One region of the Paenibacillus sp. 01T424 genome, then DNA from elsewhere that is predicted to be linked to it. Evidence: predicted binding sites of a transcription regulator. Region 1 holds the regulator's gene; the other holds the start of a gene.

Region 1 (9,865 bases):
ATGAGCCATCTTAAAGCTACCTGTGCAGGTGATTTATCCAGCTCTTTCGCTGCTTCCAGCAATGCGTCGAGAATTTCAAAGTTTTTATCATTAGACCGCAGATTCCACGCGCTCTCGCCTACTTTGGAAGTTAGACGTCCTTCCTTTGGCTCTTCCCTTGTATAGCGTCCCGTTAGAAAACCGCCGCCAATCGGGGCCCAAGGAATAATTCCGACTTTCTCTTCTAAACAAAGCGACAGCATTTCACGATCCATCTGCCTGCTCACTAAGCTGTATTGAGGCTGAATCGATACAAAACGCACATATCTGCTAGCATCGCTATACGCTAGTGATTTCATCAGCTGCCAAGCAAAAAAATTGGAACATCCTATGTAACGAACTTTACCAGAAGTAACGAGGTCATCCAGTGTGCGCAGCGTTTCCTCTATTGGAGTCGCATGATCCCATACATGCACTTGATACAGATCGATATAATCAGTCTGAAGCCGCTTAAGACTAGCTTCTACACCGTCCATAATATGTTTGCGAGATAAGCCTACACCGTTAATATTGCTGGATGTTGTCATACGCACTTTTGTAGCAAGAACGATGTCAGATCGTTTGTTTTTAATCGCTTTGCCGACGATTTCCTCGGAACGACCGCTCACATAAACGTCGGCCGTATCGAGAAAATTGCCTCCACGATCAACAAAACGATCGATCATCTCGATCGAATCTTCCTCACTTGTCGTATTGCCGAATGTCATGGTGCCTAAACAAAGCTCAGAAACAGCTAGTCCACTTTTGCCTAATAGTTTGAAATTCATCTAATCACCCCATCTTGGATATTAAATGATTACACAATACATTCATTAGTGCTTAACATTATCTTTGTCATCAACGATTTCGATCTTATCAAGCTGTTGACGGAAATTGCTTTTGAAAACAGTCAAGTATTGCTTGCGAAGCTCTTCTCTCTCAACCGTTTCCTCATCGGATAAACCTTCCGATTTATTTTTACGAGCCAGCTCGTTAATACGTTCTATAATTTTATCGAATTCCATTACATGCTCTACTCCTCTCATGATGAAAAAAACTCTACTCTCTACTTTTACATTTCCACCAATCAGTTGTCAAGGCAACAGAGCTCATCTCGAATAAAGTAACGACAGACAGCAGCATTCGTTATTGCAAAACAACTTGATCGCCTGGCTTCAATCCTTCAAGCACTTCTGTTTGTTCTGGCGTTTCGAGGCCAATCTTTATTTCTTTACGCTCATATTGACCGTTGCCTGTATCGAGCATCACGAAATGTTTATCTTTCTCGCGAATAATCGCAATCGATGGCACTGAAATTGCATTTTCTTTGCGTTCAGTTTCAATAGCACCGCTGAGGCTAAGGCCGGCAATCAAATACTCGTTAGGCTCAAGCACGATTACGACTTCAAATTGTGCGGCTTGATTTAAATTATTTTGATCCGTTCCGGTTTTTGCGAATTTAGAAACTTTAAGCACTTTGCCTGAAAGGTTCAGCTCTTTCATCGCATTCATCTTCACCTTGACTGGCATGCCCGCTTTAATTCGAAACACATCCTGTTCGCCAACTAAGGCGATAAATTGCAATTTGTTCAAGTCAACGACTTTGCCGACATACTCATTAACGGTCAATGCCTGTGGCCGTTTGTTAGGATTATCGAATAAAAAGATTCCCGTTGCTGGTGAACGAAAGCTGGATTCATTAAGCATTTTTTTCTTTTGCTGCAGCTCCTTGGCTTGAATGCTCGCTGTTACTTCATTAACATCCTTGGATAACCGTGCGATTTCTCTTTCAACGAGCACTTTTTTTCGTGCTTCTTCCGTTGACTCCATCGCCGCTGATTCGTCATTCAATTGATTGAGGTAATCGTTTAACTCAGCCTCAAGCTTACCCTTTCGCAGAACTGCCTCCATTTGCAAAATATCGTTTTGCACGGCCGTCTGATCCAGGTTAAACAATATATCACCCTTTTTCACCTGCTGCCCGTCTTCTACCGCCCACTGTTTAACCTCGGAGCCATAAGGTGCATAGATGAGTGTTTCCTGCTCATACAATGATTTTCCCTTTACTTCAACCGTGTTGGCAATCGTTTCGTTCGTCACTTGGAATGTTATTGGCTGAGAATCAGAAACGAATTCTGTTTGCCTAGGAGGATTGCCTATTTTGTATAGTCCAAAACTTATCCCAATAATAATAATACCGATTATTCCCCACTTTATTTTTCTTTTCATATGTAAGCTCCTTCTTCAACCATAAATTAATCGCGCCTAATCGCTGTTAAAGCATCCGTACGTGAAGCGCTTATTGCTGGATAAATACCCGATAGTATACCTGTAGCAAGAGCAAAAGCCATGCCTATTGGAATCGTTATAAATGGAATAAAAATAATGACAGAGTCCGTCTCGCCGGATAAGTTATATATGAGAGCGTTTATACCCCATACAATCCAATAGGAGAAAAGTACACCTAACAATCCACCAAGCAATCCAAGCAGCGCTGCCTCAATGATGAACATGTTGCGGATTTGAGCCAAATTCGCACCAAGCACCTTCATTATCCCAATTTGTTTACGTCTCTGATAGGTAGACATCGTCATCGCTACTACGATCGATATCGAGGCTATGATCAGAATAAACACACCAATACCAAGTGCCGCAGCTTTAATGATTTTAAATTCATTTGCGAGCTGTTCCTTCTGCTGTAGATTTGTTCGCGTCGTAACGACTAGTTTCTGCAGCTGCTTCTCTACTTGTTCAATCTTTGCTTGGTTATCTACTTTTACAATAATAGAGTTATAAGCTTCCTGCTCATCACTCCCTAACTTCAGCTCTTTCTTCAAGAGCTCCGCTGTCTCTAATGAGACATAACCTTTTTTGTCATACATCGACTGCTCATCACTGACTCCTGCTGGCTTCTTGAGCACACCTATTACCCGAAGAGGTCCGCTCAACACGACTTGGCCATCAGGTGAATAGGAACGAAGCTGTATTTGCTTTTGATATAAGGCCCCTGGTACACGATTTAACTTCTCAAATTGCTGATAAACCGTTTCATCATAGGGATTAGCATCAATTTGCTCTCGAATTTTACGTTTCGACTCTTCATCAATAAATCCCATTGTCGCTCCATAGTTAAGAACGATGGTACCTAATACATTCGTTGCTTCTCCTTGATTGATGTCATTTCCAAAAGCGGAAAGCATCTCAATATCTGTACCTATAATTTCGGTTTGAATTTGTGAAGTAAGCCCATCTAACGTCATCGTCTCCATATAGTTGAGCTGTTGATATGGTGATGCCGCTTTGACATGTTCGATTTGTCTCATGATGTCAAGCTTTTGCTTGGTTAACTTGCCTTTCTGCAAAGAATCTTCATCAGCTGTGGATGCTCCGCCGCCAGCGTATGCTCCTGTACTGGCTGTGACCGTTATTTCATCCATCTTCAAGTAACTATTCATTTGTTTCTCAATGTAAACTTGAGCAGATTCACCGATACTGAGTGCGATTATTATTGCTGCGCATCCAATAGAAATACCCGCAGCGCATAATGCCGTTACAACCTTTCTACGCCTTACCTGATCCCATGATAATCTTGAAATATCACTAATTCTCAATTTGAATTCCCCCCGCAAGCATACTTTCTCGTGCGGCTTCCTGATCCGTTACGAGATAACCATCTCGCAGCGTGATAATTTTTTCCGTTTGTGCTGCTACCTCACGTTCATGGGTTACGATAATAAAGGTAGTATCCATCGTTTTATTCAACTGCTTCAAAATCATAATAATTTCTTCCTCTGTTTTGGTATCCAAATTACCGGTAGGCTCGTCCGCAAAAATAACCGATGGCTCTGTTATCAATGATCTTGCAATACTGACACGCTGTTGTTGTCCTCCCGAGAGCTGAGATGGGAATAACTCTGCTTTATCAGGAATTCCTACCTGCTCTAATAACGAAAGAGCTTTTTTCTTCCGTATTGAAGGATGCATCGATTGAAATACAAGCGGAAGCTCCACATTTTCCCTAACCGTCAAGTTGGCTATCAACTCATACGCTTGAAAAATAAATCCGATATGCTTCCGTCTAAACTCTGCCAAGCGGTTTTCATTCATCGTTACAATATTATGGTCCGCAATAAAGATTTGGCCTTCTGTAGGCTTCATTAAGCCAGCCATTAAGTTCAGTAAAGTAGATTTACCGGAACCGGAGCTCCCTAACAACGCAATCATTTCTCCCTTATGTACGTGAAAGCTTATTTTCTGCAGTACAGCGGTCGTTTCATGCCCATTCATAAATGAGTGGGATAACTCTTCAACTCGTAACAAAATAGCATCTCCTTTCAGTCCCCTTTAATAGACGGCAAAACCAAGGGTTAACCCTGCAGTAAACATAAAAAAACTTTCTAAAGAAGTAGATTGGCCTGCATCTACTTTAAATAGAAAGTAATTTTTTGTATGAACTATTGAATTGTAATGGAAAATCAAGCTAAATGCTAGGAATAATTAACTTCTGTCCTGGCTTTATAACTGTTGATTGCAGATCATTCCGATCTTTAATCAAATATACGATATATCTGATATCATGGCTGCCATCTGAAACTTGTTTTGCAATATTCCAGAGTGTATCACCTGATTGCACCCTAATAATTTGTTCTTCCGCGGAAGCGGCTTCGGGAGTATTACTCGAAGCGTATGTCCCCATAAGTAGGAAGCTCGTAAACAATAAGAAAAACACAGCAGTGCAAACGACGAGCTTAACAGTATGACGCTTTATGAAATGCCTAATCAAGCGGTTGACCTTTGTTGCTTTGTTCGTATCTTGTTTATGAATGGTTCTATAAAAACTTGGACTAGTTATCATTTATCAACACCCCAAACGTTTGTTCTGTTTTTAGATTACACGAACAAACGTTTGGTGTCAACGAAAAAATACGAACCTCTGTACTTAAGAACTTATGTTTGTACGAACTCGAGTTCTATGTTATAATTTTTTGCAAACCTACTAATGGAGTGATTGCAGTGTCGAAGATTTCTAACCGACAACATTCAATTCTTGAATTTATTAAGAATGAAGTTCGGGAGAAAGGCTATCCACCCTCCGTTCGAGAAATCGGCGAAGCTGTTGGATTGTTGTCCAGTTCAACCGTTCACGGTCATTTGGACCGTCTAGAGAAAAAAGGTTTAATACGCCGAGATCCTACTAAACCGCGTGCTATTGAAATTTTGGATCAAGAAGGCTCTGATGGCATTATCCCGCTTTCCGTAGCTAGAGTACCTATTGTTGGTAAAGTTACCGCTGGTGTGCCGATTACTGCTACAGAAAATATTGAAGAATATTTCCCGCTTCCTTCCCATTTTGTTGGTGACAGCAGTGTTTTTATATTGAATGTCATGGGCGAGAGTATGATTGAAGCAGGTATTCATGACGGAGATTATGTTATCGTTCGTCAACAGCAAACGGCAAACAATGGTGAGATCGTAGTTGCAATGACTGAGGACGACGAAGCAACAGTCAAAACATTTTACAAAGAGAAAAATCATATTCGTTTGCAGCCGGAAAATTCCACAATGCAGCCTATATTACTTCAAAATGTAACGATTCTAGGTAAAGTCATTGGACTTTTCCGTGATATTCATTAATACCAATTAATATGTACATAAAGAAAAGGCTGAATCAACGACGTTGATTCAGCCTTTTCTTTGGCTATTACATTAACTTTCTTGCTTAAAGGTTTGGTAACGTCTGCCATTCTCAAGTCTTTCAACAAAATTCTGATTTGTGAGCTCTCCAATGACATGGGTCCAAAATTGTTGTGCGGGAACATTACGTTCAAGCTGATACAGCTCCCGCTCTCCTTTATGCTTTTGTACAACTAGCTTAGCTGCTTGTTTACCAACACCAGATCTTCTATATTTTCGCATAATAAAAAAATGTGCAAGTAAATTATAGTGTCAGTCATATTCAGTTACTTTTTTGGTTAATGCAAAACCAGCGATCTCGTCGTTCACAGTAATGATATAAGGAAAATAAGCATCGGTCTCCTGCCAATAATTTTCCCAATCGGACAATTGTGTATATAATTCTAATGAATTTACAGCAGCATCCGTATACTCTGTAAAGTCGTACATATAAAGCTGAGGCTAATTATTTATACAAACCTGCTTCTTTAACTTAAAAACGCAATGCCTGCATCAATTAATCAGCAAATGACAAACACCCAATCACTATGAATTTATRACGCATAACATACTGTGTATTCAACTCGTAAGGAGGTGCATTGAAAAATGTCCGGTTACGTGGGTGGAGCTTTCTCAAGCTTAGGAATCATCTTAGTATTATTCATTCTACTGGTGATCATTGCTTGCAGTTGCGGCGGCTTTGGCTTCGGATATTAATTCGTATTTGAGCCATTCTTCATATTAACAAAAGAAGATCCATTTGATGGATCTTCTTTTTGCTATTCATGCTCCTTTCAACCACTACTTTGTTATTTAGATGGAGAGATTTTAAATTACACGTTTTCTTAGCAATACTGCTGTTGTTCTTAAATTAGAAATTCGTATTAGCTTCTTGCGGTCAAGTTTCGGATAATCATAAAGTAATCCTTCATATACAATTTGCATTTGCTCATGTTTAAGAAAATCATGAGGTGTAACTTGCGCGGATGGTCGTTCCCACAAGTTTATACCACTGCTCCGCATGGCTTCAGCAACAAACTGGGAGCAGAAATATGAATCTGTTGGCTCGATATTAAGCTCAAGCAGTACACCTAACAATCCGATTAAATTGTATCGGTAATTTTCTTTATTTTTTTCAAACTCACGAATGTATTGAAGCAATGCGGCATGTTGTTTTTCTGATAAAGCAATCTTTAGAAGAACACAGCGCGTATTAGGGAAATATCGAAACGTTCCAGTATAGACGTTTTCTTTGACAAATCCAGCGATTAGCGGGTTGTTCGCACGTTTACGCCCAAAGCTGTATATATTCTTCAGATTTATATCCAGTGCAAGTGAAGCGTGATTATAGGGTGCACCAGTAAATAATTTGATCATTCGAGTAAACCATGTGCCCGTGTCCGTAAGCAACACATAAATACTGCCATTGGTTTCTTCATCTATTCTAGTTTCTGTCATGATGCTCACCTCATTTATCTTTGATTATCCAGGTTATAGTTAGGTCATTTTTGAGTTTAAGATATATGTCACGATTTCGTTTATTAGCTTGGGTTGATTAACTGTTATGAATATAACAACAATATAACCACCCGAATAGTACTAACTCTATGTGGTACTGGCTCTAGTCAACCTAAAAAAGACCAGCCACAAACACATTATCCATGTATTTGACTGATCCTATAAAAGTTTATTTTACTAATAACGCATATATATCATCGACATATAAGCACTAGACCGTAGCTCTTAGACCTGTATACTTTTCTTTAGGCGCGATTTGAGTCCACTGCTTAATTATGGCTCTAATAATCTTTAAAACCAAACTCAGCGCATCTTAGACGTTGCTGAGCGATGATATAGGTTACTTATCGACACATGATTAACATATGCCTGTGCCTTCACTTCATTAGGCTTTATTTCAGCTGTATAACTGTACGCAAAAAAAACCTCAACGCCAGCAGCGTTGAGGTTTTTGAATTTTAGTATAGCGTTAAATACTGATCGCGTTCCCATTGGTGAACTTGTGTGCGGTACATATCCCACTCAATTTCTTTAAGCTCGTAGAAATGAGCAAGAGCATGATCACCCAGCGCATCGCAGATGATGTCGCTTCTGAGCATTTCGTCCAGTGCTTCTTTCAAATCAAGCGGCAAGCTCGGGATGCCTGCATCCTGACGCTCTTCCTCTGTCATGATATAGATGTTCCGATCTGTTGGTGCTGGTAAAGGCAGCTTGTTTTGAATGCCGTCAAGACCAGCTCTGAGCATTACAGCAAGTGCCAAATACGGGTTGGCAGCTGGATCTGGATTCCGTACTTCTACACGTGTGCTAAGACCGCGCGAAGCAGGAATACGGATCATTGGCGAGCGGTTGCTTGCAGACCATGCTACATAACAAGGCGCTTCATAACCAGGCACAAGACGTTTATAGGAGTTAATTGTTGGATTCGTAATGGCAGCCATTGCACGCGCATGAAGCAGAATTCCTGCCATGTAGTGACGAGCAGCAGCACTTAGGCCAAGCTTGTCCTTCTCATCGTAAAACACGTTCGTATCGCCTTTAAACAACGATTGGTGACAGTGCATACCCGAACCATTCACGCCAAACAACGGTTTAGGCATAAATGAAGCATGCAAGCCATGCTCGCGAGCAACTGTTTTTACGACTAGCTTAAATGTTTGAATTTGGTCAGCCGCTTTAATCGCATCGGCATATTTAAAGTCGATCTCGTGCTGGCCTGGTGCCACTTCATGATGGGATGCTTCAATTTCAAAGCCCATTTCTTCAAGTGTCAAAACGATTTCACGGCGACAGTTCTCACCCATATCCATAGGTGCTAAGTCGAAGTAACCGCCTTGGTCATTAAGCTCAGTCGTAGGTTCGCCGCGCTCATCGGTTTTGAACAAGAAAAATTCCGGTTCTGGACCAACGTTCATTGCTGTGTATCCTAGATCTTCTGCTTCCTTCAATGCACGTTTCAAAATACCGCGCGGATCTCCAGCGAATGGCGTTCCATCTGGCATGTAAATATCACAGATCAAGCGAGCAACACGATCTTGTGTTACCCATGGGAATACAACCCATGTATCAAGATCAGGATACAGATACATATCTGATTCTTCAATACGTACATAACCTTCGATAGAAGAACCATCGAACATCATTTTGTTATCCAACGCTTTTTCAAGCTGGCTTACAGGAATTTCAACATTTTTAATTGTTCCGAGCAAATCCGTAAATTGCAAACGAATAAATCGAACATTTTGTTCCTGTGCTATACGTCTAATATCGTCTTTAGTGTAACTCACAGAATCATCTCCTTAGTTTGCGAAGCAATAGTTATCATGTTAAATTAGCGCTTATTTAAGAAACGAGTCAATTGTCCTTGAATTAGCGAAGCTTGTCCAGGTCTCTTCTCCAGCAATTGCTGTTTAAGCAGTCGGTGAAGCTGCTGATCGGATAGCTCACGGCGTTTCACTTCCGATTGCTCACTGACAATTGTTGCATCATCAGATTCCTTGGATACAGGATTCATTACTTGCTTAATGCCGGCGATATTAACGCCCTTCTCAATTAACGATTTAATTTCCAAAAGCCGTTCTACGTCATTAAATGAAAATAACCGCTGATTGCCTGCTGTTCTTGCAGGAACGATTAGTTCATGCTGCTCGTAATAACGGATTTGGCGGGCTGTTAAATCCGTCAGCTTCATAACGATGCCGATGGGAAATAAGGCCATATTTCTGCGAATATCATCAGCCATGTCGCATCAACCTTCCAGTCGCTCTTTTATATGTTCATTCTAACCGTTACAACGCAAATGTGTCAAGTTATGTAAGGTTTAATCACAATTAAACCACTGTCTACAAGGCGATATAATGCGGTTAAAACACCATATTTAGCGTGAGCATACGTCAGTCCACCCTGCATATATGCAATGTAAGGTTCGCGTATTGGAGCATCAGCTGATAGCTCTAAACTGCCTCCTTGAATGAACGTTCCTGCCGCCATAATGACAGCATTCTCATATCCAGGCATATCCCAAGGCTCGGGAACCACATGCGAATCAACAGCAGCTGCCTGCTGTATCCCTTGAACAAAAGCGATTAAATGATCAGCTTGTCCAAATCGAACCGCTTGGATGAGATCTGTACGCGGCTCATTCCATCTCGGTTTT
Region 2 (22,321 bases), on a different contig from region 1:
GAACAACTGTTGAAAAAAGGAGCATTGGCGGGAGCAACGACTCATTTTAATGAAATTAAAGCTTTTGCTGCGCGAACCCCTGGATGTCAAAATGGGAAAATGGCATTTGATGCGGAAACGTTAAAGCCGCTTTATCGCTTAGAGATGGGGGAAGCAGGAGAGAGTCATGCATTCGCGATAGCAAGGCGCTTTGGTCTGCCAGAAGAGGTGATGCAGCGTGCAGAACATTTGCTTGTGCGGAAAGAAAATCCATCTCATGAAACACGCACAAGTGAGCAATCAAGAAATGAAAAGGAAGCTCAGAAAACGTCATCTTCAGCAGCTGCAGATTTTATTAACAAAAATTTAAAAAAGGTTGATGAAACGAAAGCACAGAACCCGAAAGAAGCAAAAAAACCTTTTGAGAAAGGTGATGCTGTTTGGATCTATCCTCTAAATAAAATGGGTGTAGTATATCGGCCTGCAGATGAACGAGGAAATGTGATTGTTCAAATTCAAGGGCAAAAGCTTACGTTCAATCATAAACGGTTAAAGCTGTATATCGCCAAAACGAAGCTTTACCCGGGTCAAAATGAGGAGTATGATCTCGATATTGTGTTTGAATCAAAGGAGAATAGAAAAGCCCGCAAGCTGATGAATCGCAAGCATGTAGAAGGTTTAGAAATTGTTACAAAAGAGGATGAGCTTCTCTAAAGGATTAATCTTGAAAAAACAAAGACCCGACAGGAGGATTAATTGCCTCGGTTGGGTCTTTTGTTGAAATCGTTAGTCACGACTTTGGATGACCAACAATAAGCCTTTTCTTATGGTGATGGTTCCATTAGATGATACAAGGACATTGCTAATCCCGAGTGACTGACCAATCGTTAGCTCGGCGTCAGTCAGCGGATATTGAAAACCATCAAGCGTTATTCCTTCTACTTTTAACGACAACGGAAGCAAAGAAACGTTAGGATATCCTTGCTGCTCGATGTTTAATTGATCGCTAATCAAAGAAATTTTATTATGGTCATCGATGATCGTCATTTTCACCTGTTGCTGGGAAGAAAGCGCGAGCAGGTGGACATTAGCAAGTGAATGATCAAATCTAGTGCCCAGCGCTCCGAGTAAAATGATTTCAGTAGGCTGCAAGTCCAAGGCGAGACGTATGGCCATTTCCGTATCGGTGTAGTTTTTGTCGATGGGGTCACAAGCTATCGTTTGACCGCTATTTTCTCGAATTTCTAACAAATCTTCTTCTGATACGGAATCAAAGTCTCCGATCGAAATATCCGGACGTCGTCCGTTCTTAATGAGAAAGCGAGCACCGCTGTCTGCTCCAATAAGCAGATCATCGGGCTTTATATGTGCAAGTGCCCAGGCGCCAAGCTGGCCGCCCGTGCATATGACGATGCGAGGATGCATGATGAATTTTCCTTTCTTTTTGGCGAAATCTAATGTAATTCACTCCAGTATAATGCCTTTTGTTCTATAAAAACTAGAGGAGTGGAATAACTGTATGGATAAACGAATGAATTTCACGAAATTTGTCGTTGCGTATCCACATCCTCCCAGCTAAAATGATGAATGAAAGTCAAGGTGCATTGATCGGTTCATGTACGGGAAGCGAGGAGCATTTGCTGTGAGTATGGACATTTTTGGTATTTTTAGCATTATCGGAACAATTGCCTTTGCAGTCAGCGGAGCGATTGTCGCTATGGAGGAAGAATACGATATACTAGGTGTGTTCGTGCTTGGACTTGTCACAGCATTTGGCGGCGGTGTCGTGCGTAATCTGTTGATAGGTATGCCAGTTACATCGCTTTGGAATCAAGGATACCTACTCAAAATAGCTATCATTGCCATGACGATTGCTTTTCTATTGCCTGTTGACTGGATTCAGCGCTGGCGACGGAGCGAGGCATTTTTTGACGCGATTGGATTATCAGCCTTTGCTATTCAAGGAGCGCTGTATGCAACGCAAATGAAGCATCCGCTCAGTGCGGTTCTTGTTGCGGCCATGCTGACAGGGATTGGCGGCGGTATCATTCGCGATGTGCTAGCAGGCCGCAAGCCGCTTGTGCTAAAAGATGAAATTTATGCCGTATGGGCCATGCTTGCAGGTCTCGCGATTGGACTAGGTTGGATAAAATCAACCTTGGAGCTCTTGGTTTTATTCGTTATTATTATTAGCTTCCGCATGCTATCTGTCTATTTCAAGTGGAAGCTGCCAAGACGCACGTTACATATTCATACTTCTAATGAACAGCAGAAAAGAGGAATATCATGAAAGCTCGTATTTTATTTGTTTGTCTCGGAAACATATGCAGGTCCCCAATGGCTGAAGCTGTTATGCGCCATCAGGTAGAGCAAGCAAAATTGACAGATCAAATTATGGTTGATTCCGCAGGAACCGGTGACTGGCATTTGGGTCATCCGCCGCATGAGGGCACAAGGGATCAGCTGGATCAGCATCAAATTTCACATCAAGGTATGAAAGCTCGATTAGTTACGCCTGATGACTACAACACGTTTGATTATATCGTATGTATGGACACAAACAACTTACGAGATGTTCGCAAGCTGTTTTTTGGAGAAGGTAAAGCTACAGCAGAGGAATCCAAGCGATTGTTTACTTTTATGGAGCTGCTGCCTGCGAGAGGAATAGCCGATGTGCCTGATCCTTATTATGAAAACAATTTTCCGTTTGTTTATGAGTTAGTCGACAGCGGATGCAAGGAGCTTCTCAAACGGATAAAAGCAGATTTGAAATTAAATGAATAAATTCATTAAAAAAGCTGTCCAACAGTTCCGTAAGGAGCCTGCTGGACAGCTTTGCTTTTGATTATTCAACCTCAATAAAATAGGCGAGAGCTTTATCAAGCTCTTTTTGCCAGAAACCCCATTGATGCTTGCCGTCTTTTTCTTCATAGAAGACAGTAGCTTGATTGAGTTCGAGCAGCGCCTTGGCGTTGCGATTCAAAGCTACAAAATCAAATACGCCACGGTCCGTTTCATAGGCATCCTCTTGCAGGCCAACAATCATATAAATATTGAGCCAGCTTAGGTCTCCTGCTGCCGAAATGATGTTTTGGGATATGCCATAAAAAGCACCTGATAATGACATGACACGTGTAAATAGCTGCGGATAGGAGAGAGCTAAATGCAAGGAAACGGAACCGCCGAGTGAATCGCCTGCCAATAATCGATGCTCTGGTTCTTGTCTTACCGCATAACGTTCCTCAACAAACGGAATGAGCTCTTCCGCGAAAAACCAAATGTATGCCTCGTGCCGATTGCCATCTGGCGTGTATTCCTCCGTACGCTGCTTTTTGTCGACATCAACACCTACAATAATGAAGGGCTCAAGTCCCTCATCCAAAATCAATCGCGTCGCTGTAGTAGCAATTCGCCCAAAGTTGAAAAAATCTTCGCCATCCTGGCAATAGACGACCGGGTAGCTAAGCACCTCGTTATAACCTGGCGGCAAAAAGATACGTAAATTGCGGCTTTGTTCAGCCAAATATCGGCTTGGCACGGTTTCCTTTACTATTGTTCTCTTCAAATATCGCTCGTCTGTCATTTCTTTCTCTCCTATCGGTTGAATTTATTGAATGGAAAACATCTGTTGTGGGTAAACAATAGAAAGACAATCAAAGGAATCACATCTATTTCTGTCTTGTTGTATTATGCTGTTATACTAATAAATAAAGTCTGTAGCATATACAATTTCTTAAAAGAATGATGAGAATCAGCGAAAAAACAACGGTTTTTGTGTTTTTTGCTTTGACCATTTTCATTAAACAGGTTTATAATAATTCTATAACAGAGGTAAACGATTTTCAAATATTTCGATTGAGGTGAGCGATCAAAATGAGCAAATTGCCATACGAAGTTCAAACGGAACCGGTAACTCCGCTATCTGTCTTGTCACTCGACGGGGAAGTTGTTAACCCGGACTTATTGCCGGCTTTGTCTGATGATCAATTAAAAGAAGTTATGTACCGCATGGTATTTACTCGTACATGGGATGAGCGTGCTGTTAATTTAGGTCGTCAAGGAAGACTTGGCTTTTACGCTCCAGTATCAGGTCAAGAAGCATCAATGGTTGGTAGCGAATACGCGTTAAACAAAGATGATTTCATTTGCCCAGGATACCGTGATATGCCACAGCTTGTATGGCATGGTTTGCCATTGTACCAAGCTTTCCTATATTCTCGCGGACACCAACAAGGTGGTCAAATTCCTGAGGATGTACATGTTCTAATGCCGCAAATCATTATTGGCGCACAAGTATTGCACGCAACTGGCGTAGCAATGGCATTTAAGAAAAAGAATGAAAAACGTGTAGCTATCACTTATACAGGCGACGGCGGTTCGTCAGAAGGCGACTTCTACGAAGGCATGAACTTCGCAGGCGCTTATAAGCTGCCTGTCATTTATGTTGTACAAAACAACGGCTATGCTATTACTACACCTTACTCTAAGCAAACAGGCGCTTTGTCTGTTGCACATAAAGCTGTTGCTGCTGGTATCAAAGGTGTTCAAGTGGATGGTATGGACGTACTTGCTGTTATCAAAGCTGTTCAAGAAGCAGCAGAGCGCGGCCGCAATGGCGAAGGCGCTACTTTGATTGAGCTTCTAACTTACCGTTTCCGTCCGCATTCCTTGGCGGATGATACGACTAAATACCGTACAAAAGATGAAGAAGCAGAATGGGCTTTAAAAGATCCGCTTGTTCGTTTCGGTAAATATCTAGAGAAAAAAGGCTTGTGGACTGAAGAAGACACAAACCGTGTGAAAGATGAAGCAAAAGCAACTGTAACTGAGCACATCAAAAAAGCTGAAGCAGTTGAAAAAATGACTGTAGCGGGCTTGATCGATAGCATGTTCGAAACAACACCGCAATACTTGGAAGAGCAAAAGGACGATTTTCAATAGAAGAGGAGGATCTGACGATCATGGCTCAAATGAATATGTTGGAAGCAATTCGCGATGCGATGCGCGTAGAACTTAAACGTGATTCGAACGTTGTCATCTTTGGTGAGGACGTAGGTAAAGTCGGCGGAGTATTCCGTGTGACAGAAGGTTTGCAGGATGAGTTTGGTGAAGATCGCGTATTTGATACGCCTCTTGCTGAGTCAGCTCTTGCAGGTATGGCAGTTGGTATGGGGTTGCAAGGCTTCCGTCCAATCGCTGAAATTCAATTCGTAGGTTTTATTTATGAAGCGCTTGACCAAATGTTTGTCCAAGCTGCTCGTATGCGTTACCGCTCTGGCGGTCGCTACAACTCACCAATCGTATTCCGTACACCTTTTGGCGGCGGCGTTAAAGCGGCTGAGCTGCATACAGATTCCCTTGAAGGTCTTGCTATTCAAACGCCGGGTATCAAGGTTGTCATTCCTTCAAACCCGTATGATGCAAAAGGCTTGATGATTTCTGCAATTCGTGAGAATGATCCTGTATTTTTCATGGAGCACTTGAACTTGTACCGTGCGTTCAAGGCTGAAGTTCCTGAAGGTGAATATACAGTTGAGATCGGCAAAGCAAATGTTGTTCGCGAAGGCAGTGACGTAACGATCATTTCTTATGGTCTTATGGTTCACACAGCTGTCAAAGCAGCAGAAGAACTTGAAAAAACAGGCGTGAGTGTAGAAGTTATCGATCTTCGCACACTGCTTCCGCTTGATATCGATACAATCGTTGCTTCAATTAAGAAAACAAACCGTGCTATTGTCGTTCAAGAAGCACAAAAAACTTCTGGCGCAGCAGCAGAAATCATTGCTCAAATCAATGAAAAAGCTATTCTGCACTTAGAAGCTCCAGTACTACGTGTTGCTGGTCCGGATACTGTATATCCGTTTGCTCTAGTTGAGGATGCGTGGCTTCCTACGGTAGCACGTATTTCTGCAGCAGTTAACAAAGTACTGAACTTTTAAAGGAGGTTAAAGCGGTGGCTAAATTCGAATATCGTTTCCCAGAGCTCGGCGAAGGTTTGCACGAAGGCGAAATCATTAAAGTGCATATCAAAGTCGGAGACACGGTTACAGATGATGACATTATTATGGAAGTTCAAAACGATAAAGCGATCGTCGAAGTGCCTTGCCCAGTAAATGGTAAAGTACTCGAAGTTCTCGTAAAAGACGGACAAGTTTGCCACATTGGCGAGGTTGTTGCAATCATTGATGCAGAAGGCGAATTGCCAGAGCAAGCTGAACCAGCAGCAGCTGAAGCACCTAAAGCAGAAGCACCTAAAGCAGAAGCTCCTACAGCGGCGGCAGCACCAGCAGTTGAGGCGCCTAAAGCTGAAGCTCCTGCAGCACAAGCAGCAGCTGCTCCTAAAGCAACTGGCGGTCTTGTACTAGCAACACCTAGCGTTCGTAAATTTGCACGCGAGCAAGGCGTAGACCTAACACAAGTAGGCGGAACTGGCAAAAACGGACGTATCACTCGTGATGACGTAACTGGTTTTGGCGGCGCTCCTGCTGTTGCAGCTACAGATGCATCTGCTCCTTCAGCTGAACAATCAAGCAACGCAGAAGTTGCAGCTAAAGGTGCTGGCGAAGCTAAACCTGCTGCAGTATCGGCTGGAACACCGTACCGTCCGGAAGAGCGCGTACCATTCAAAGGTATTCGCAAAATCATTGCTAACGCAATGTCGAAATCGGTTTATACAGCTCCACATGTTACGATCATGGATGAAGTTGATGTAACGGAGCTAGTAGCACTTCGTGCTAAATATAAGCCTTATGCTGAGAAAAAAGGCTCCAAGCTTACGTACTTGCCGTTCATCGTGAAAGCTCTTGTGGCAGCATGCCGTGAGTTCCCGATCTTGAACGCAACGCTTGATGAGGCTAATCAAGAAATCGTTCTTCGCAAATTCTACAATATCGGTATCGCTACAGATACAGATAACGGTCTAATCGTGCCGGTTATTGAAGATGCAGATCGTAAAAACCTATTCAAAATTGCTGACTCGATCCGTGATCTAGCTGCTCGCGGCCGTGACGGTAAACTTGCTGCTAACGAGCTTAAAGGCAGTACAATCTCGATTTCCAACATTGGTTCCGCTGGCGGTATGTTCTTCACTCCAGTTATCAACTTCCCTGAAGTTGCAATTCTTGGAACAGGCAGAATTACTGAAAAAGCAATTGTTCGGGGTGGTGAAATCGTAGCTGCTCCTGTAATGGCTCTTTCACTTAGCTTCGATCACCGTCTTATCGACGGCGCTACAGCTCAAAACTTTATGAATTACATCAAAACACTTCTGGGTCAACCAGAACTGTTCATAATGGAGGTATAAGACATGGTTGTTGGTGATGCTTCCCTAGATATTGACACTCTAATTATTGGTGCGGGCCCAGGCGGTTATGTAGCAGCGATTCGTGCTGCTCAACTTGGTCAAAACGTACTCATCGTGGATAAAGAACATGTAGGCGGCGTATGCTTGAATGTGGGCTGTATTCCATCGAAAGCACTTATTTCCGCTTCACATCAATATGAATCAATCAGTCACGCTTCCGCATTCGGTATCGAAGTTGGAGAAGCTAAGGTTGACTTTACTAAAGTGCAAGAGTTCAAAAACGGCATCGTGAAAAAATTGACAGGCGGCGTTGCTTCTCTTCTGAAAGCAAACAAAGTCCAATATTTCCAAGGCGAAGTTATGTTTATTAACGAAAACGAAGCGCGTGTATTCAACGATCAAGAAGCGCCTCGCTACCGTTTCAAAAACTGCATTATCGCTACAGGATCACGTCCAATTGAACTAAAAGCTTTCCCTTTCACTGGCCGTATCGTATCTTCAACAGGCGCATTGTCCTTGCCAGAAATTCCGAAGAGCCTTGTCGTTATCGGCGGCGGCTATATCGGTATCGAGCTTGGTCAAATGTACTCCAAATTCGGCACAAAAGTTACAGTAATTGAAGGCTCCGACGCGATTTTGCCGGGCTTTGACAAAGATATGTCCAACATCGTTGCGAAGAAACTAAAAAGCACGAATGTGGATATCATTACTGGCGCACAAGCAAAAGGTGCTGAGCAAACAGATAAAGATGTTACTGTAACTTATACAGTTGGCGATAAAGAAGAGAAAGTAACTGCGGATTACCTGCTCGTAACGGTTGGACGTCGTCCAAATACGGATGGTGAGCTAGGTCTTGACCTTATTAACGTGAAGCTGTCCGATCGTGGACTAGTTGAAGTTGATGAGCAATGCCGCACTAACATTCCTCATATTTATGCGATTGGCGATATCATTGCTGGACCTGCGCTTGCGCACAAAGCAATGTACGAAGGCCGCATCGCAGCTGAAGCCATTTCGGGTCAATCTAGTGTTATTGACTACAAATGTGTACCAGCAGTTTGCTTCTCTGATCCAGAATGCGCAAGCGTTGGTTTCAGTGAGAAGGAAGCAAAAGACAAAGGTCATAATGTAAAAGTTGGCAAATTCCCGTTCGCAATCAATGGACGTGCAATGTCGCTTAATGCAAATGAAGGCTTTGTTAAACTCGTATCCGATGCAGACTCCGGTCTTGTACTTGGTGCGCAAATCATCGGTATTGAGGCTTCCAATATGATTGCTGAGCTTGCTTTGGCTATCGAAATGGGCGCAACTCTTGAGGATATCGCACTTACAATTCACGCGCATCCTACACTTGGTGAAATCGTGCTTGATGCAGCTGAGGTTGCACTTGGCCACCCGATCCACACTTTTATTAAATAAATCGCAATAATGCTATCGTTTTGCGACAACAGAGGTCACGCGGCTCTCCAGCCGGCGGGGCCTCTTTGCGCTTCAAGAGCTTTAATCCAACAAATAGGAGGCGTACACGAGCATGGAACAATCAACGAAACTGGCTAGAGAATCGCGAACAATTATGACGCAGCTGATCTTTCCTTTGGACACGAATCATTTTGATACGATGTTTGGTGGAAAGCTGATGGAGTACATGGATAAGGTTGCTGCGATCTCAGCCATGAGACATGCACGTATGCAAGCTGTAACCGCATCAACGGACAGTCTTGATTTTTTGGCGCCGATTCGGGTCGGAGAAGTTATTGAGGTTGAAGCCTTTGTTTCGTGGACACATCGTAGCTCGATGGAAGTGTTCGTGTCCGTTCAATCCGAAAATTTGTTCAGTGGGGAGCGCAAAACGACAGTTACTGCTTTTTTCACTTTTGTTGCAATTGATGATCATGGCAAACCTGCTATTGTTCCAACTGTCGTCCCAGAGACAGAAGAGGAGATAAAGCTGCATCTTTCCGCTCCTGAGAGGCATGCGCTGCGAAAGAAACGAAAGCAGGACAGAAATCCTGGTTGATGATATAATTAATTGTTATTTTTCTGATTTTTTTCATGATAGGGAGCAATGTCCAAATGAGCAAAAGCGAACAAACCTACCTGAATTTGTTGAAATATGTTTTAGAACATGGAACAAAAAAAGAAGATCGAACGGGGACTGGAACGATTTCTACCTTTGGCTATCAAATGCGTTTTGATCTTAGCGAAGGTTTTCCGATGCTTACAACTAAACGTGTGCCATTCAAATTAATTGCCAGTGAGTTGATTTGGTTTATTCAAGGAGATACGAACATTCGTTATCTGCTGCAGCATAATAATAATATTTGGAATGAATGGGCGTTCAAAAGATGGGTGGAGAGCGCATTCTACACGGGCCCTGACATGACGAACTTTGGTCTTCGGTCGCAAACGGATGCTGAATTCTCTAAAGTATATGAAGAGCAAATGGATCTCTTTAAGCAGCACATCTTAACGGATGACCAGTTTGCCGCTGAATTCGGCGAGCTCGGCAACGTGTATGGCAAGCAGTGGAGAGAGTGGAAGACGACGCAAGGGGATGCGATTGATCAGCTTAAGGATGTCATTGCGACGATTAAGAAAAACCCGGATTCGAGAAGACTGATCGTCTCCGCTTGGAATCCAGAAGACGTTCCCAGCATGGCACTGCCTCCTTGCCATACGATGTTCCAATTCTATGTAACAAACGGCAAGCTTTCATGCCAGCTTTATCAGCGAAGCGCTGACATTTTCCTAGGCATACCATTTAACATCGCAAGTTATGCCTTATTGACCCACATGATTGCACACGAATGCGGGCTTGAAGTGGGAGAATTCATCCATACGCTTGGAGATGCCCACATTTACACGAATCATTTGGAGCAAATCAAGCTTCAGCTCAGCAGAGAGTCTAGACCGCTCCCTCAGTTAAAATTAAACACAGACAAACAATCAATCTTCGACTTTGCAGTTGAGGATCTATCCATTGCGGATTATAACCCTCATCCAACGATTAAAGCGCCGGTAGCTGTGTAAATTCATATTCATTTTTAAAAATGAAGAAAGGAGTTAACCATTATGAATATTACTTTGATTGCCGCTATGGATCGCAATAGAACTATAGGAATTGGAAACAAGCTGCCATGGCGTTTGCCAGCAGAAATGGCTTTTTTCAAGAAGATGACGATTGGTAAAACGGTACTCATGGGCCGTAAGACGTTTGAATCCCTGCCTAAGCCATTGGTTGATCGTAAAAATGTCGTATTGACACGTCAAACGGATTTCCACCCTGAGGGATGTGAAATCGTACATTCGATTAAAGAAGCGCTAGAATTATATACAGCTGAAGAGCTTGTTGTGATAGGCGGTGCTGATATTTACGAGCAGTTTCTGCCCTTCGCTAATCAAATATTGCTTACAAAAGTGGAAGCAGATATTGAAGGCGGAGATGCATTTTTTCCTGCATTCTCTGATTTGCAGTGGAAGCTTGTGGAAAGCGAGAGCAGAGATCGTGATGAAAAAAACAAGTATGCTTTCACGTTTCAAACGTTTATTCGGTCGGAAGTGTAGCTTTTTAAGGTAAAACCGAACGTTTGACGAACGATATGTCAGAAAGTGCAAATGATTGTACGCATAATCCATTACCTTCATAAGTACTTGAATGCTAGGATGTTGTAAAATAGTAAACGAGTGCTTTAGACAAAATATTCGTTTTCGCAGAAAGTTCGTTATTGAATATTTTAAGAATTCCCGATATAGTTTTAAAGAGAATCTAAGCAGTGTTAACGGGAAATATGGATGGAGGAAATGCGATCATGTCTACACCTACTGGTTTTATGGAATTTCAGCGCGAATTGCCGGCCGATCGCGACCCGCTAGAGCGTATCAAAGACTGGCAAGAGTTTCATAAGCATTTTTCGGATGAGCAGTTAAAAACACAAGGCGCTCGCTGCATGGACTGTGGTACACCATATTGCCACACAGGCATTGAACTGGCAGGTTCGGTTTCAGGTTGCCCAGTTAACAATCTCATTCCAGAATGGAATAATTTGATTTATCGCGGATTATGGCGTGAAGCGCTAGACCGTCTGCATAAAACGAATAATTTCCCTGAATTCACAGGCCGCGTTTGTCCAGCACCGTGTGAGGGATCTTGTACGGTTGGTTTAATAGGTGATGCTGTAACGATCAAAACAATCGAACAAGCAATCATTGATCGCGGGTTTGAAGAGGGCTGGGTTGTTCCACAACCGCCAAAAGTCCGCACAGGCAAACGGATTGCCGTAGTAGGCTCTGGCCCTGCTGGAATGGCAACTGCTGCACAACTGAATAAAGCAGGACATACCGTAACCGTATATGAGCGCGCAGATCGCATCGGCGGCTTGCTAACCTATGGTATTCCTACAATGAAGCTTGAGAAACATGTTGTTCAGCGCCGTGTTGACATTATGGCAGCAGAAGGCGTTGAGTTTGTAACGAATACAGAAATCGGCAAAGATATTACAGCTTCTGAGCTCGTTAATAGCTTTGACGCAGTCGTTCTTTGCGGAGGCTCGACAAGAGCTCGCGACGTTGAAATGGAAGGCCGCGATTTGAACGGTGTTCACATGGCAATGGATTACTTGAATGGCACAATTAAGAGCTATTTGGATTCGAATCTTGAAGATGGAAACTATATTTCCGCGAAAGACAAGGACGTTATCGTTATTGGCGGCGGAGATACTGGATCGGACTGCGTGGCTACAGCACTGCGTCACGGTTGTAAATCGGTTACGCAATTCGGCACACATGCGAAAGCGCCGCTAGTGCGAGACAACGATAAAAATCCATGGCCGCAATTCCCGAATGTGTACACGCTGGATTATGCACATGAGGAAGCAAAAGCACTATTTGGTGAAGATCCTCGAGCGTTTTCTGTACTAACGAAGAAATTTGTTGGCGATGGCAATGGAAACCTTAAAGAGCTTCATACTGTTCAAATTGAACGTACGGTTGATGAGACTGGACGTAAAATATATAGTGAAATTCCAGGAACAGAAAAAGTATGGCCTGCAGATCTTGTATTTATTGCAGTAGGTTTTGAAGGTCCTGAAACGACGCTGATTGAGCAGCTTGGTCTTGCACAAGACCGTCGTACAAACGTAAAAGCGACTTATGGCAAATACAACACTAATGTGGATAAAGTATTTGCTGCGGGCGACATGCGCCGTGGTCAAAGCTTAGTGGTTTGGGCGATTAATGAAGGTCGCGAGGCCGCTCGTGAAGTGGATAAATATTTAATGGGATCATCGATGCTTCCTTAAATATTGGACGTGATATAATAAATTTGATGGATGAGAAGCGCCTTAGGGCGCTTTTCTTGCTGAGTATGGGGTCAATACTGTCCCGCATGATAAAGGCTGTGATTGTGAATATCAATTTACGGTTAACGAGAAGGAACAAATAACAGTATTTATACTGCATCCGCGCACATTCAAGAAGAAATTCAAAAACTAAGCTCACTGTCCTAAGGAAACTTGTGGTAAAATCGGTTTGAGATGACGCGAAGGGGCGATTCGTCATGGCAGCCGATGAAGCATATGTTTTGTCACCAACAGACGTTCGAAATATTCGAAGTTATGTACAACACAAATACGCTGCGCTGCCTGGGGAAAAACGAGCAGAAATTGTAGCGGATGCGGTCAAACGCATAATACATAAGCAATTACCGAATTTCGAGACCAGCGTTAAACGCTCCGTCACAGAAATGCTCATTAGAACAGCTGTTTTGGAGCGGCAAAGACCGGTTAGAGCGGAAGATATTTTTCAAGCCTGCTTAGAGCTAGATCGAACCTCGGCAGAAATATATGATCCGTTCCATGATTGGCTGGAAGAGCAGCTGCTCATAAGCTGCAAGAAGCCTCTCATGCAGCGTGTAATGGACGAACTCGTATTAAACGGGGAGCAATCGGGTGTAGCTTCAAATGAGGCTGAGAATGGCCTTCTGACGCAGCTGAGAGGATTACTTATTACTGAAGGTGCTGAATCGCGTAATATGACACAAGCTTCAACTCAAGCAGAGGTCATTTCATTACCTGCAACGAAATGGAGCAATACGTTAGCACGTAGGATTAGTACGAGAACTTATATATACAGCACATTAAGTATTCTATTAATTGCAGCTACTTTATTGTATGGCTGGTCTTTAAATTTACCGTCTGACAACAAGCTGCAGCCACCCGTTGTTATGAACCAAGTTCAACCTATTGTTGTTCCTGTAGACGGGCTGCCTATCGAGCTTCGTTATCAAGAAATTGATCAAGCGCGGTTGATCTCATTTTTAAAGACGAAATCATCCATACTAGCTGAAGAGCCTTATTTTGGAGCAATTATAACGGCAGCGCAAGCCTTCGATATTCATCCGGTCGTCTTATTCGCTATAACTGGACAAGAGCAAGGGTTTGTACCGAAAACGAATAAGCAGCATAAAAAGATTGCCAACAATCCTTTTAATGTTTTTCATAGCTGGCAGGATTTTAACACCAATATTAAGCAATCGGCAGAAATTGCGGCGCGAACCGTATTTAACTTAAGCAAGGATAGGCCGGCAGAAGTAGATCCTTTTACATGGATTAATCGAAAGTATGCGGAAGACCCGAAGTGGTCGGATGGTGTTCGTTCGATTTTTGCCAAAATCATTGCCTATATGGAGAAGCCGGCTATTAACACAGACCTTCCGTGAACCCAATTGGGACAACTCTCCCACTTGGGTTTGCTTTTTTTATGGAGAAATTTCAAACTTGATATGGGGAAAAACATTTCTTTTTTGCGCGGAAATCTGTAAAATGTTCTAGTGGCTGTACAGTGCGAAACGTTTATTGCTAATTGTGGAGAGCGATAGGCGTTAGACTTTCGAAAAGCTTAATGAAGGAGCGATAATCTTTTGAAGACACTAATCATTGCGGAAAAACCTGATATGGGACGAAATATAGCAGCCGCAATCGATCCTAAAGCAAAAAATCACCGTTCCTACATAGAAGGCGAGCATTATATTATTACGTGGGCGATCGGTCATTTAATCGGTCTTGCAGAGCCTGATGCCTATGATGATCGTTACAAAAAGTGGAATATAAATGATCTTCCCATTATACCGACACAGTTCAAGCTCGTACCGAACAAAAAAACAATCGATCAGCTTAAGGTTATCGGCGATCTGGCAAAACGCAGCAATCTGCTTGTCAACTCTTGTGATGCCGGGCGAGAAGGGCAATATATTTTTTCCCTCATCCAGCGCCATCTTAAGTTAAATCAACCCGTTAAACGGCTGTGGATTTCAGACCTTACCCCGGAGACGATTCGAAAAGGTTTCGAGGAATTGAAAGAGGGCGCCGAATATGAGAATTTGACCCGCGCGGCAACAGCAAGAAGCGAGGCGGATTGGCTAATCGGAATGAACGGTTCACGTGCTTTTACAACGAAGCATAATGTGCTGCTATCGGTTGGCAGAGTTCAGACGCCAGTGCTCGCCCTTATATATGATCGGCAGAAGCAAATTGAAGCGTTCTCCTCTTTGAAATTTTTTGAACTGGAAGGACATTTCACACAGGATGAAATGACGTACCGCGGCATGTGGCAGGCCGAGAGAATGACAGATCAAGCAAAAGTTGAGGCCGTTGCGGCAAAGGTTAAAGGCAAGGCGGGACGAATTGCGTCTTATGAAGTTAAGGATACGAAAGAGTATCCGTTTAAGCTATACGATCTTACTCTTTTGCAGCGGGAAGCCAATGGCAAATATGCTTTTTCTGCGAAAAAAACGTTGGATACAGCACAGGCGTTGTACGAGAAGCATAAAGTTATTTCTTATCCGAGAACAAACTCAAATTACGTGACAGAGCAGAACATTCCTGAAATGCACAAAACGTTGAATGCACTTCAAGGTACCGCCTATGATGATCTCGTCAAAGGGGCTAATCGGAGCCTTGTGCATAAGGGGAATAAATTTATTTGCAACCCAACTAAGGTTGAGGATCACCATGCCATTTTGCCAACGAATCGTAAAGCAAATGGACTCAGCCCTGATGAGCAAAAGCTGTATGATTTGATCGTGCGAAGGTTTTTGTCGCAATTTTATCCAGCTGCTGAATATAAGGTTCACACCGTCTTGACTGAGGTAGAGAACGAAATGTTCAAAACGACAGTTAAGGAGCTTCTTAGCTTAGGATGGAAGGTCATCTATGCTGACCAGAAGAAGGAGAAAGCAAAACCTTCAGCCAAAAGCAAGGATAAGGAAGAAGCAGAGGACGAAGAAATTGAAGTAAATGAGCCTTTCTCCATATCAGCAGATGCAGGGATTATCTGTTCGGATGCCATTGTGAAAGAGAAGGACACACAGCCTCCCAAGCATTACACGGAGGGTACACTGCTTAAAGCAATGGAGAGCGCAGGCAAACAAATTGAGGACGAGGATGTCCGAGATGCAATGAAAGATTCAGGATTAGGTACACCAGCTACGCGTGCAGCTACGATTGAGCGGCTGAAAAACGTTGGTTATGTGGAAATGCAGGGCAAAAAAATACAAGTTACACAAAAAGGTCGAACAGCTATTGAGCTGATTCGTGGTGCTGGTATTGATTTGCTTACCTCTCCTGAGATGACGGGGTTGTGGGAGCGACGATTGAACGAGATATCCAGAGGAACTGCTTCGGATGGACAATTCATGGAAAATGTAAAAAAATTCGCGACGATGATCGTGGACAAGGTTCGCGTTCAATCACGAGCCGCCAAAACATCATTTGAGAGTGAAGCTCCTGCTTCCGGCAAAGGCTCTGGCGGAAAGTCAGGTACAGCGACTCGCACCCGTACAGCCACAACTAAAACGGCTGGAGCGGCAAAAAAAGCGGCATCGGCTGCGTCTAGTGTATCAGGCAGCCCGACTGTCATTGCCACTTGCCCAAGGCCAGGCTGCGGCGGTTCCATCTTTATGGGGCGCAAAGGCTATGGCTGTTCTCACTACAAGGAAGGCTGTAAATTCGTTATATGGAAAGAAAGCTTTGGCAGGAATTTGACGGATACTCAGGTGAAAGCTTTAGTCGAGAAGGGGAAGACGACTAAGCTGAAGCTTGAGCTTCCGGATGGAACGCCTGGAGAAGGAAAAATAGTGCTTAGAAATGTGGGTACCGGAGAACTGGCAATCGAACAGTAGAGGCCATTTTTCTCACATAGCAAAAACCCGAATTCGTCAGAAGCATCAAGGACGAATTCGGGTTTATTTGATTTTGTCTTTCCTTTATCGATTAACGTACCCGTGAATAGCGCCAGGGACATCCTTTAGATGATCCAAGGTTAAAAAAGCGCCTTTTGGTTCCACTTCAATCTGAATGATGTTATATTCCCATTCGGTTATCGCACGCATATGAATAGCGTGAATACCTGCTGTTAATGCAGGAACAACATCCGTTCGAATGGAGTTGCCAACCATCCACGTACTGTTGCGATCGAAGACACCATTGGACAAAATGGTTTCTAGTGCGTCGCTATTTTTGACGCGTCGAATGTAGATGCGGGAATCGAAATAACGCTCCAAGTTTAATTTCTCAATCTTGCGACGTTGAATGGGCATCTCGCCCCCCGTATAGAGATGAAGCTCATGGCCGGCCTCCGCTAGTGAGAACAACGTTTGTTCCATATTTGGATACGGCTCGGTATCGTGCTCATATACACTTAAGCCAAGCTTCCATAGAAAGTTTTCTTCATTTGTTGATCTCTTGCGACCAGTCAAATGAGAGAAGTGAATGTAAGTATCAACAAACGATTGTGGGAAATGCTCGCTTTTAAATCCGAATACGGCTACGCCGGCAATATCAATCTCCATTTGCTTGTCTCGGATGGCTTGTATTGAAACGAGGGGAGAGCTGCCAAACCAAGTGGTCATCGCATCAATAAATTGATCAATGACCAAGTAAAAGTATTTATTGCAGTGAATTAATGTATCGTCGAGGTCAAACATAATTTGTTGCTTCATGTATACGATCTCCTTTGCAAAACTTGAAACTGTATGATCAATCTACCGCAAGTGGCAGGGTCGAGTCAATGTAGGGTGTAAGAGAGGGACTGCTTTTACATACATATCCAATAATATCGGCATAATGATAGTGGAGGTGATTGCAATGGCTATCAACAAAAACGGCACTGGAGAATCTCGTCAAAATCATTCTACCTTGCGTGGACAGTCAGGCAAGCTTAAAACCGATAAATTCGCGAAGCGACCTGCGAGCTTAAACGGCATTAACAAACAGCTCCCTTAATGAAGCAAGTTTTTATGAACACAGAAGGAGAGCTTGAATTGCGTCAGCTCTCCTTCTAATCCATGTTATGCATATTTAAGCTGTGAAGCTTTTAATTGATTCTTAATGAAAGCGATACGTCTGCGAACGTAGAAGTCCTTGCTGGCGCCCTTTAAATCTTTGGGAGTGATCACCTCCTCTGCAACATTATCGATGATAATAAGCCGTCCATCGGCGTAAAACTTAAAAGTTAAGTCGCGTCCAAGACGTTCATTCTCTACATATCGGAAATTTTCGCAGATGTTATTCATGGTGATCAGGCCTCCTTCAAAATGTTGAATTCGTCGATCATTAGAACATTTGTTCTTGTTTTTATTATACCAAACATTTGTTTGTATGGAAACTGTTTTTTGTTTAACGTAAACTAGATTCATAGAAGCAGTTGCTGCAAACAGAAGGAGAGCGGAAAATGATCAAAGTAAAGAACTTATCCAGACGTATTCCCGGCGGGCCTAAGGTGCTCGATGATATTAGCTTTGAGGCTTATCCTGGCGACTTTATCGCCATTAAAGGTGATAGCGGAAGCGGGAAGTCCACACTTCTTCGGTGCCTAGCCTTGCAAGAAAAGTGGAGTGAAGGTTCCTATCAATTTGATGGCAAAGATATTTTCAAAGAAGGATTCAAAGGCAAGCTTAAAGTTCGCAGAGAGGTTGCTTATTTGGAAGAAAAACCTTTTCTATTCCCGAACAAGACGGGATTAAAAAATGTTATTATCGGTTCAATTTCACAAACGCCTGCTTGGCGGAGATGGACCGGGATGGTACGTAATGATGATTATATGGGTGCAATGGATATGATCGAAAAACGCGGCCTGCTTGATAAAGCACATCAGAAGGCGAGCACTCTAAGCGGGGGCGAACGTCAGCGTATGGCTATCGCAAGAGCACTCGTTCATGGCGCTAAAGTCATTGCAGCCGACGAGCCGGTTTCGGGACTTGATCCCCATACGGCGGATCAAGTTCTAACTGATTTGAAAGCGCTATGCAAGGAGCAAGGCGTAATTGTGATTGCTGTTATGCATCAGGGGGACTGGGCGGAGCGATTTGCTGATCAGATTCTCGGCTTGAAAGACGGTAAACTTGTTCTTAACGTAAGCGGCAGAAGATTGACTGAACGCGAGAAGGCACTCCTGTGAACGAGATTGAACTACGCCTCATAACAGAAGCTGAGCTCGACGCTGCTATTAAGCTAGAGCAAAAATGCTATTCTCCTGAAGCTGCTGCTACCATGGCAGGGTTTCAATTTCGCTATAAGCATTATCGTTCATTTTTTTGGTCAGCTTGGCTTGGCGACCAATTAGTTGGAATAACAAACGGCATCCGTACTTCACAGACTGATTGCGGTGATGAGATGAAGGGGAATCAAGCTGATTTTTTTGAGGGGAACAACTTTTGCATCCTTACTATCGCAGTTGATGCACATTATCGCGGGCGTGGAATCGGCACATTGTTGCTGAGGAAGCTGATCGAACAATGTAGTTCATCACATATTGAAACCATTATACTGATGTGCGAGGAGCATTTGATTCCGTTCTACGAATCGGAGCAATTTGAGCGTAGAGGGGTGTCTGCTTCTACGCATGGCGGAATCGTTTGGCATGAGATGAGACGTGTAATGCATACAATGGAGCATCTTACCGAATAGGAAGGTGTCTTTCATATGTCATTTCAACCGCCAGTCGTTATCCAAACGGCAAAAGCTGATTTTCCGAAAGCCGAGCTGTCATTGCCTTATGTGAGCGGGGGCAGAAGCGAAGCTGCAGATAAAAAGATCAACCATACGATTCATCATACCGTGCAGCAGATGGTTCATAATCAAGGCTCGCTTGATGATCCGAGAGCGCAGATGCTGGGTTATTTTGAACAGAAAAATAATCAAAAAGATTATCTTAGTCTTTCCTTGTTCAATTATGCCTTTACTGGCGGAGCTCATGGCTTGACGCTTCAGCAATCGCTGACTTTTAAGCAATCGACAGGACAAACCTATACGCTGGCCCAGCTGTTTAAGCCTGGGTCGGATTATGTGGGGCGGATAAGCGCTATCGTAAGCGCACAAATCTTGTCAAGAAAGATTGATACGCTGGAGCCTTTCAAATCCATAAGACCTGACCAGGACTATTACGTAGCGGACCGTTCACTTGTCGTCTATTTCCAGCTATATGAGCTGGCAGCTTATGTGTTTGGATTTCTGTATTTTCCGATATCCGTCTACGAACTGCAAGATATCATTAATGAGGATGGTCCACTAGGTCCGATGCTGGTTAATGACTAATTCTGAATGAAACCATTTTCTCTTAGCAGTTATTCAGCCTAAGAACATAAGGAGACAACGCATTGATATATTTTCTCATATTATTCGCAGCAGCTCTAATTGTCGCGGTGTCGTTTGTCTTCTTTCACCAACGAAAAATGGAAAAGGAGCAGCAATGTTCCACCGAAAGGACGCCTGTTTTACCATCCGCGACAGTTACGTCAATATCTACGAATCGAATAGCAGATCAACCCCTTGCTGAGACCGCTGCGAAAGCAACTATAAGCTCGATGCCTTATTCAGCAGATATGCTCTATAAGATTTTAGTTGTAGATGATCAACCCGCTATTCGAATGATGCTTGTTGAATTGTTTGCTGCGCAGGGAATCGATGTTTATGAAGCTGAAAGCGGCAGTATCGCCTTGGACATTTACGAGAAGCAGAAGCCGAATTGTGTACTGCTTGATTTGAAAATGCCCGAAATGGATGGGATAGAAATTTTGCGTGGGATAAGAATGTTGTCGCCAGAGGTGCCTGTCATTCTCATAACGGCATATGCAGATCCAGACATAATGGAAGAGGCGCTTGCGCTTGGCATTACACATTGTTTTACGAAACCCTTTGATATCATAGAGCTCAAATCACTCGTTTATGGAATACTGGAGCAAAGTGCTAATTAAGCTGAGTGAAAAAATAAAAATCAATCGACTCGCTTCTTGATGGATGCGAGTTTTTGTTATGCGCTTTAATCATTCTTCCTTTTGCATGTGACATCCAAACCACTCATACAGTTACGTAGGAGGGTGATTGGATGATTTTATTGCTAGCGGGATTATTATTATTTGCGATTGTCATTGCCGTGATTATGGCCATCGCATTCAAAGCGCAACAGTCCATTTCATTATCTAAGCATCAGAATCTAATTGGTTATGGCTTGCAGGCGCAGTTGCTGCAGGACAAACATGATTTGCATCGTTATGGTTTAGCGCAGCAGCTTAGACGGCGGTTCGGCGGGTTATCGTCATTTGGTTTATCGTTTAATGTGCTCGGTCTTATTGGAAGCGCAGCTTTTTTGTTTGGGCCAGCGATCGGAGAGGGGGGACCGTCGGTTATTGGATTTGGTTTGCCCATAATCGCTTTATTTGCACTTATTTTAAGTGCATCTCTCGCAGAACTCTCATCTGTGACACCGACTGCAGGCGGGATTTATCATACGGCATCCTCATTAGGCGGGCGCTCATGGGGAGTGCGAGCAGGCTGGCTTCAAGCATCTGGACATTTAGCTATGCTTGCGCTGCTAAACTGCGCATGTGCAGCTTTACTGGACGGTTTTATGTCCGCTCGAATAGGTTATCAAACCTCGGATTTAACTTTTTGGTGTGTCGTTGCAGGGCTGACTGCTTCCCAATGTGCAGTGAATCACTTTGGAAACCGGATGTTAAGCAAGCTGCAAGCAGGCGGAGTTATACTGCAAATATTTATTGCTTTATTCATTATTGCTGGGCTAGCTTGGCTTGCATGGCCAGGCAGCTATTCTCCTGTATTGATGTATCAATTTCAAAATGCAGAGTGGAATGGTACCGTGCAGGCGGGATCATTCGTCAGCGGTACGCTCCTTTTGTTAAAGCTATTTATTGGCATGGAGGGCTCAAGCCAAGGATCGGAAGAAACAATTGATCCTCGTGTACGAGCACCGTGGTCGATTTTTTTATCTACTGCTTACACATTTGTTATTGGTTTTGTACTTCTGAGCTTTATGCTTATATCCATTCCATTGTCTAACGGACCAAGCTGGTTGGGAACGTTTCTACAAACGGCAGCTGCTGGCTGGGGCGGCACCAGTATGATCATTATTTTTGTCATTCTATCATTATGGAGCAGCGGACTGCAGACGATGACAGTATGCTCGCGGATTGTATACAGCCTAGCACGTGATGGCGCCATGCCGCTGAGCCAACGGTGGTCTAATGTGTCGGAGCGGCATCAGACGCCGATTCCTGCCGTCTGGTTGTGTGCGGTCATTTCACTAACTATTCTTCTCATTGCTTTTTTCAGCTATAGAGACGATACAATCATTTTTCTTCTAACTGCAGCGATAATATGTTTAAATTTATCTTATGCCATACCGATTGCCTGGAAAATAAAACAGGGGAAGATCCATGCGCAGTTGCATGCATCACCGTGGCATTTGGGCAGCTGGAGTATCCCAATCCATGTGGTTTCCATAGCTTGGCTGCTGTTAACGACGATACTAGCTGCTATATTCATCGATTATCGAGGCTCAATTGCAGCTTTTGTAATTCTTACTTTGATCTCTTTCATGGAGCTAAGGTATCGGCAAAAACATGGGATGAGCCTGCAGAGCAGAGTTGATCGTTCGCGCAAGGAGCTTTATTTTATGGAAAGAAAATTTCCTTTAAATTAATCTGTATGTCGATGCTGTGGGAAATAATGAGGTACTCATTTAGGAAAT

What was found. The regulator LexA, encoded in region 1, represses DNA repair genes until DNA is damaged. The targets are predictions, from matches to a motif close to CGAACATATGTTCG.
Region 2: AC1DPK_RS23835 (phosphonate ABC transporter ATP-binding protein) is a predicted target of LexA. The motif match lies at 17,920-17,933, and genes of this name have one in related genera.

Annotation. Positions count from the first base shown of each region.
Region 1 is NZ_JBFTPZ010000036.1:14,968-24,832, forward strand. It holds gene AC1DPK_RS24120 (aldo/keto reductase) at 1-806, opposite strand, end outside; gene AC1DPK_RS24125 (DUF896 domain-containing protein) at 852-1,043, opposite strand; gene AC1DPK_RS24130 (efflux RND transporter periplasmic adaptor subunit) at 1,165-2,247, opposite strand; gene AC1DPK_RS24135 (ABC transporter permease) at 2,274-3,629, opposite strand; gene AC1DPK_RS24140 (ABC transporter ATP-binding protein) at 3,619-4,338, opposite strand; gene yneA (cell division suppressor protein YneA) at 4,499-4,873, opposite strand; gene lexA (transcriptional repressor LexA) at 5,032-5,652, shown strand; gene AC1DPK_RS24155 (hypothetical protein) at 5,965-6,141, opposite strand; gene AC1DPK_RS24160 (sporulation protein YjcZ) at 6,298-6,408, shown strand; gene AC1DPK_RS24165 (hypothetical protein) at 6,520-7,149, opposite strand; gene glnA (type I glutamate--ammonia ligase) at 7,668-8,996, opposite strand; gene AC1DPK_RS24175 (MerR family transcriptional regulator) at 9,041-9,451, opposite strand; gene AC1DPK_RS24180 (methionine gamma-lyase family protein) at 9,514-9,865, opposite strand, start outside.
Region 2 is NZ_JBFTPZ010000035.1:13,146-35,466, forward strand. It holds gene AC1DPK_RS23745 (endonuclease MutS2) at 1-693, shown strand, start outside; gene AC1DPK_RS23750 (thiamine diphosphokinase) at 766-1,404, opposite strand; gene AC1DPK_RS23755 (trimeric intracellular cation channel family protein) at 1,628-2,269, shown strand; gene AC1DPK_RS23760 (low molecular weight protein-tyrosine-phosphatase) at 2,266-2,763, shown strand; gene AC1DPK_RS23765 (alpha/beta hydrolase) at 2,825-3,562, opposite strand; gene pdhA (pyruvate dehydrogenase (acetyl-transferring) E1 component subunit alpha) at 3,853-4,920, shown strand; gene AC1DPK_RS23775 (alpha-ketoacid dehydrogenase subunit beta) at 4,941-5,918, shown strand; gene AC1DPK_RS23780 (dihydrolipoamide acetyltransferase family protein) at 5,933-7,282, shown strand; gene lpdA (dihydrolipoyl dehydrogenase) at 7,286-8,701, shown strand; gene AC1DPK_RS23790 (acyl-CoA thioesterase) at 8,814-9,299, shown strand; gene AC1DPK_RS23795 (thymidylate synthase) at 9,356-10,312, shown strand; gene AC1DPK_RS23800 (dihydrofolate reductase) at 10,355-10,846, shown strand; gene AC1DPK_RS23805 (glutamate synthase subunit beta) at 11,092-12,579, shown strand; gene AC1DPK_RS23810 (hypothetical protein) at 12,837-13,997, shown strand; gene AC1DPK_RS23815 (type IA DNA topoisomerase) at 14,199-16,457, shown strand; gene AC1DPK_RS23820 (HAD family hydrolase) at 16,542-17,276, opposite strand; gene AC1DPK_RS23825 (hypothetical protein) at 17,422-17,559, shown strand; gene AC1DPK_RS23830 (hypothetical protein) at 17,625-17,849, opposite strand; gene AC1DPK_RS23835 (phosphonate ABC transporter ATP-binding protein) at 18,008-18,733, shown strand; gene AC1DPK_RS23840 (GNAT family N-acetyltransferase) at 18,730-19,242, shown strand; gene AC1DPK_RS23845 (DUF3298 and DUF4163 domain-containing protein) at 19,258-19,869, shown strand; gene AC1DPK_RS23850 (response regulator) at 19,932-20,528, shown strand; gene AC1DPK_RS23855 (amino acid permease) at 20,660-22,273, shown strand.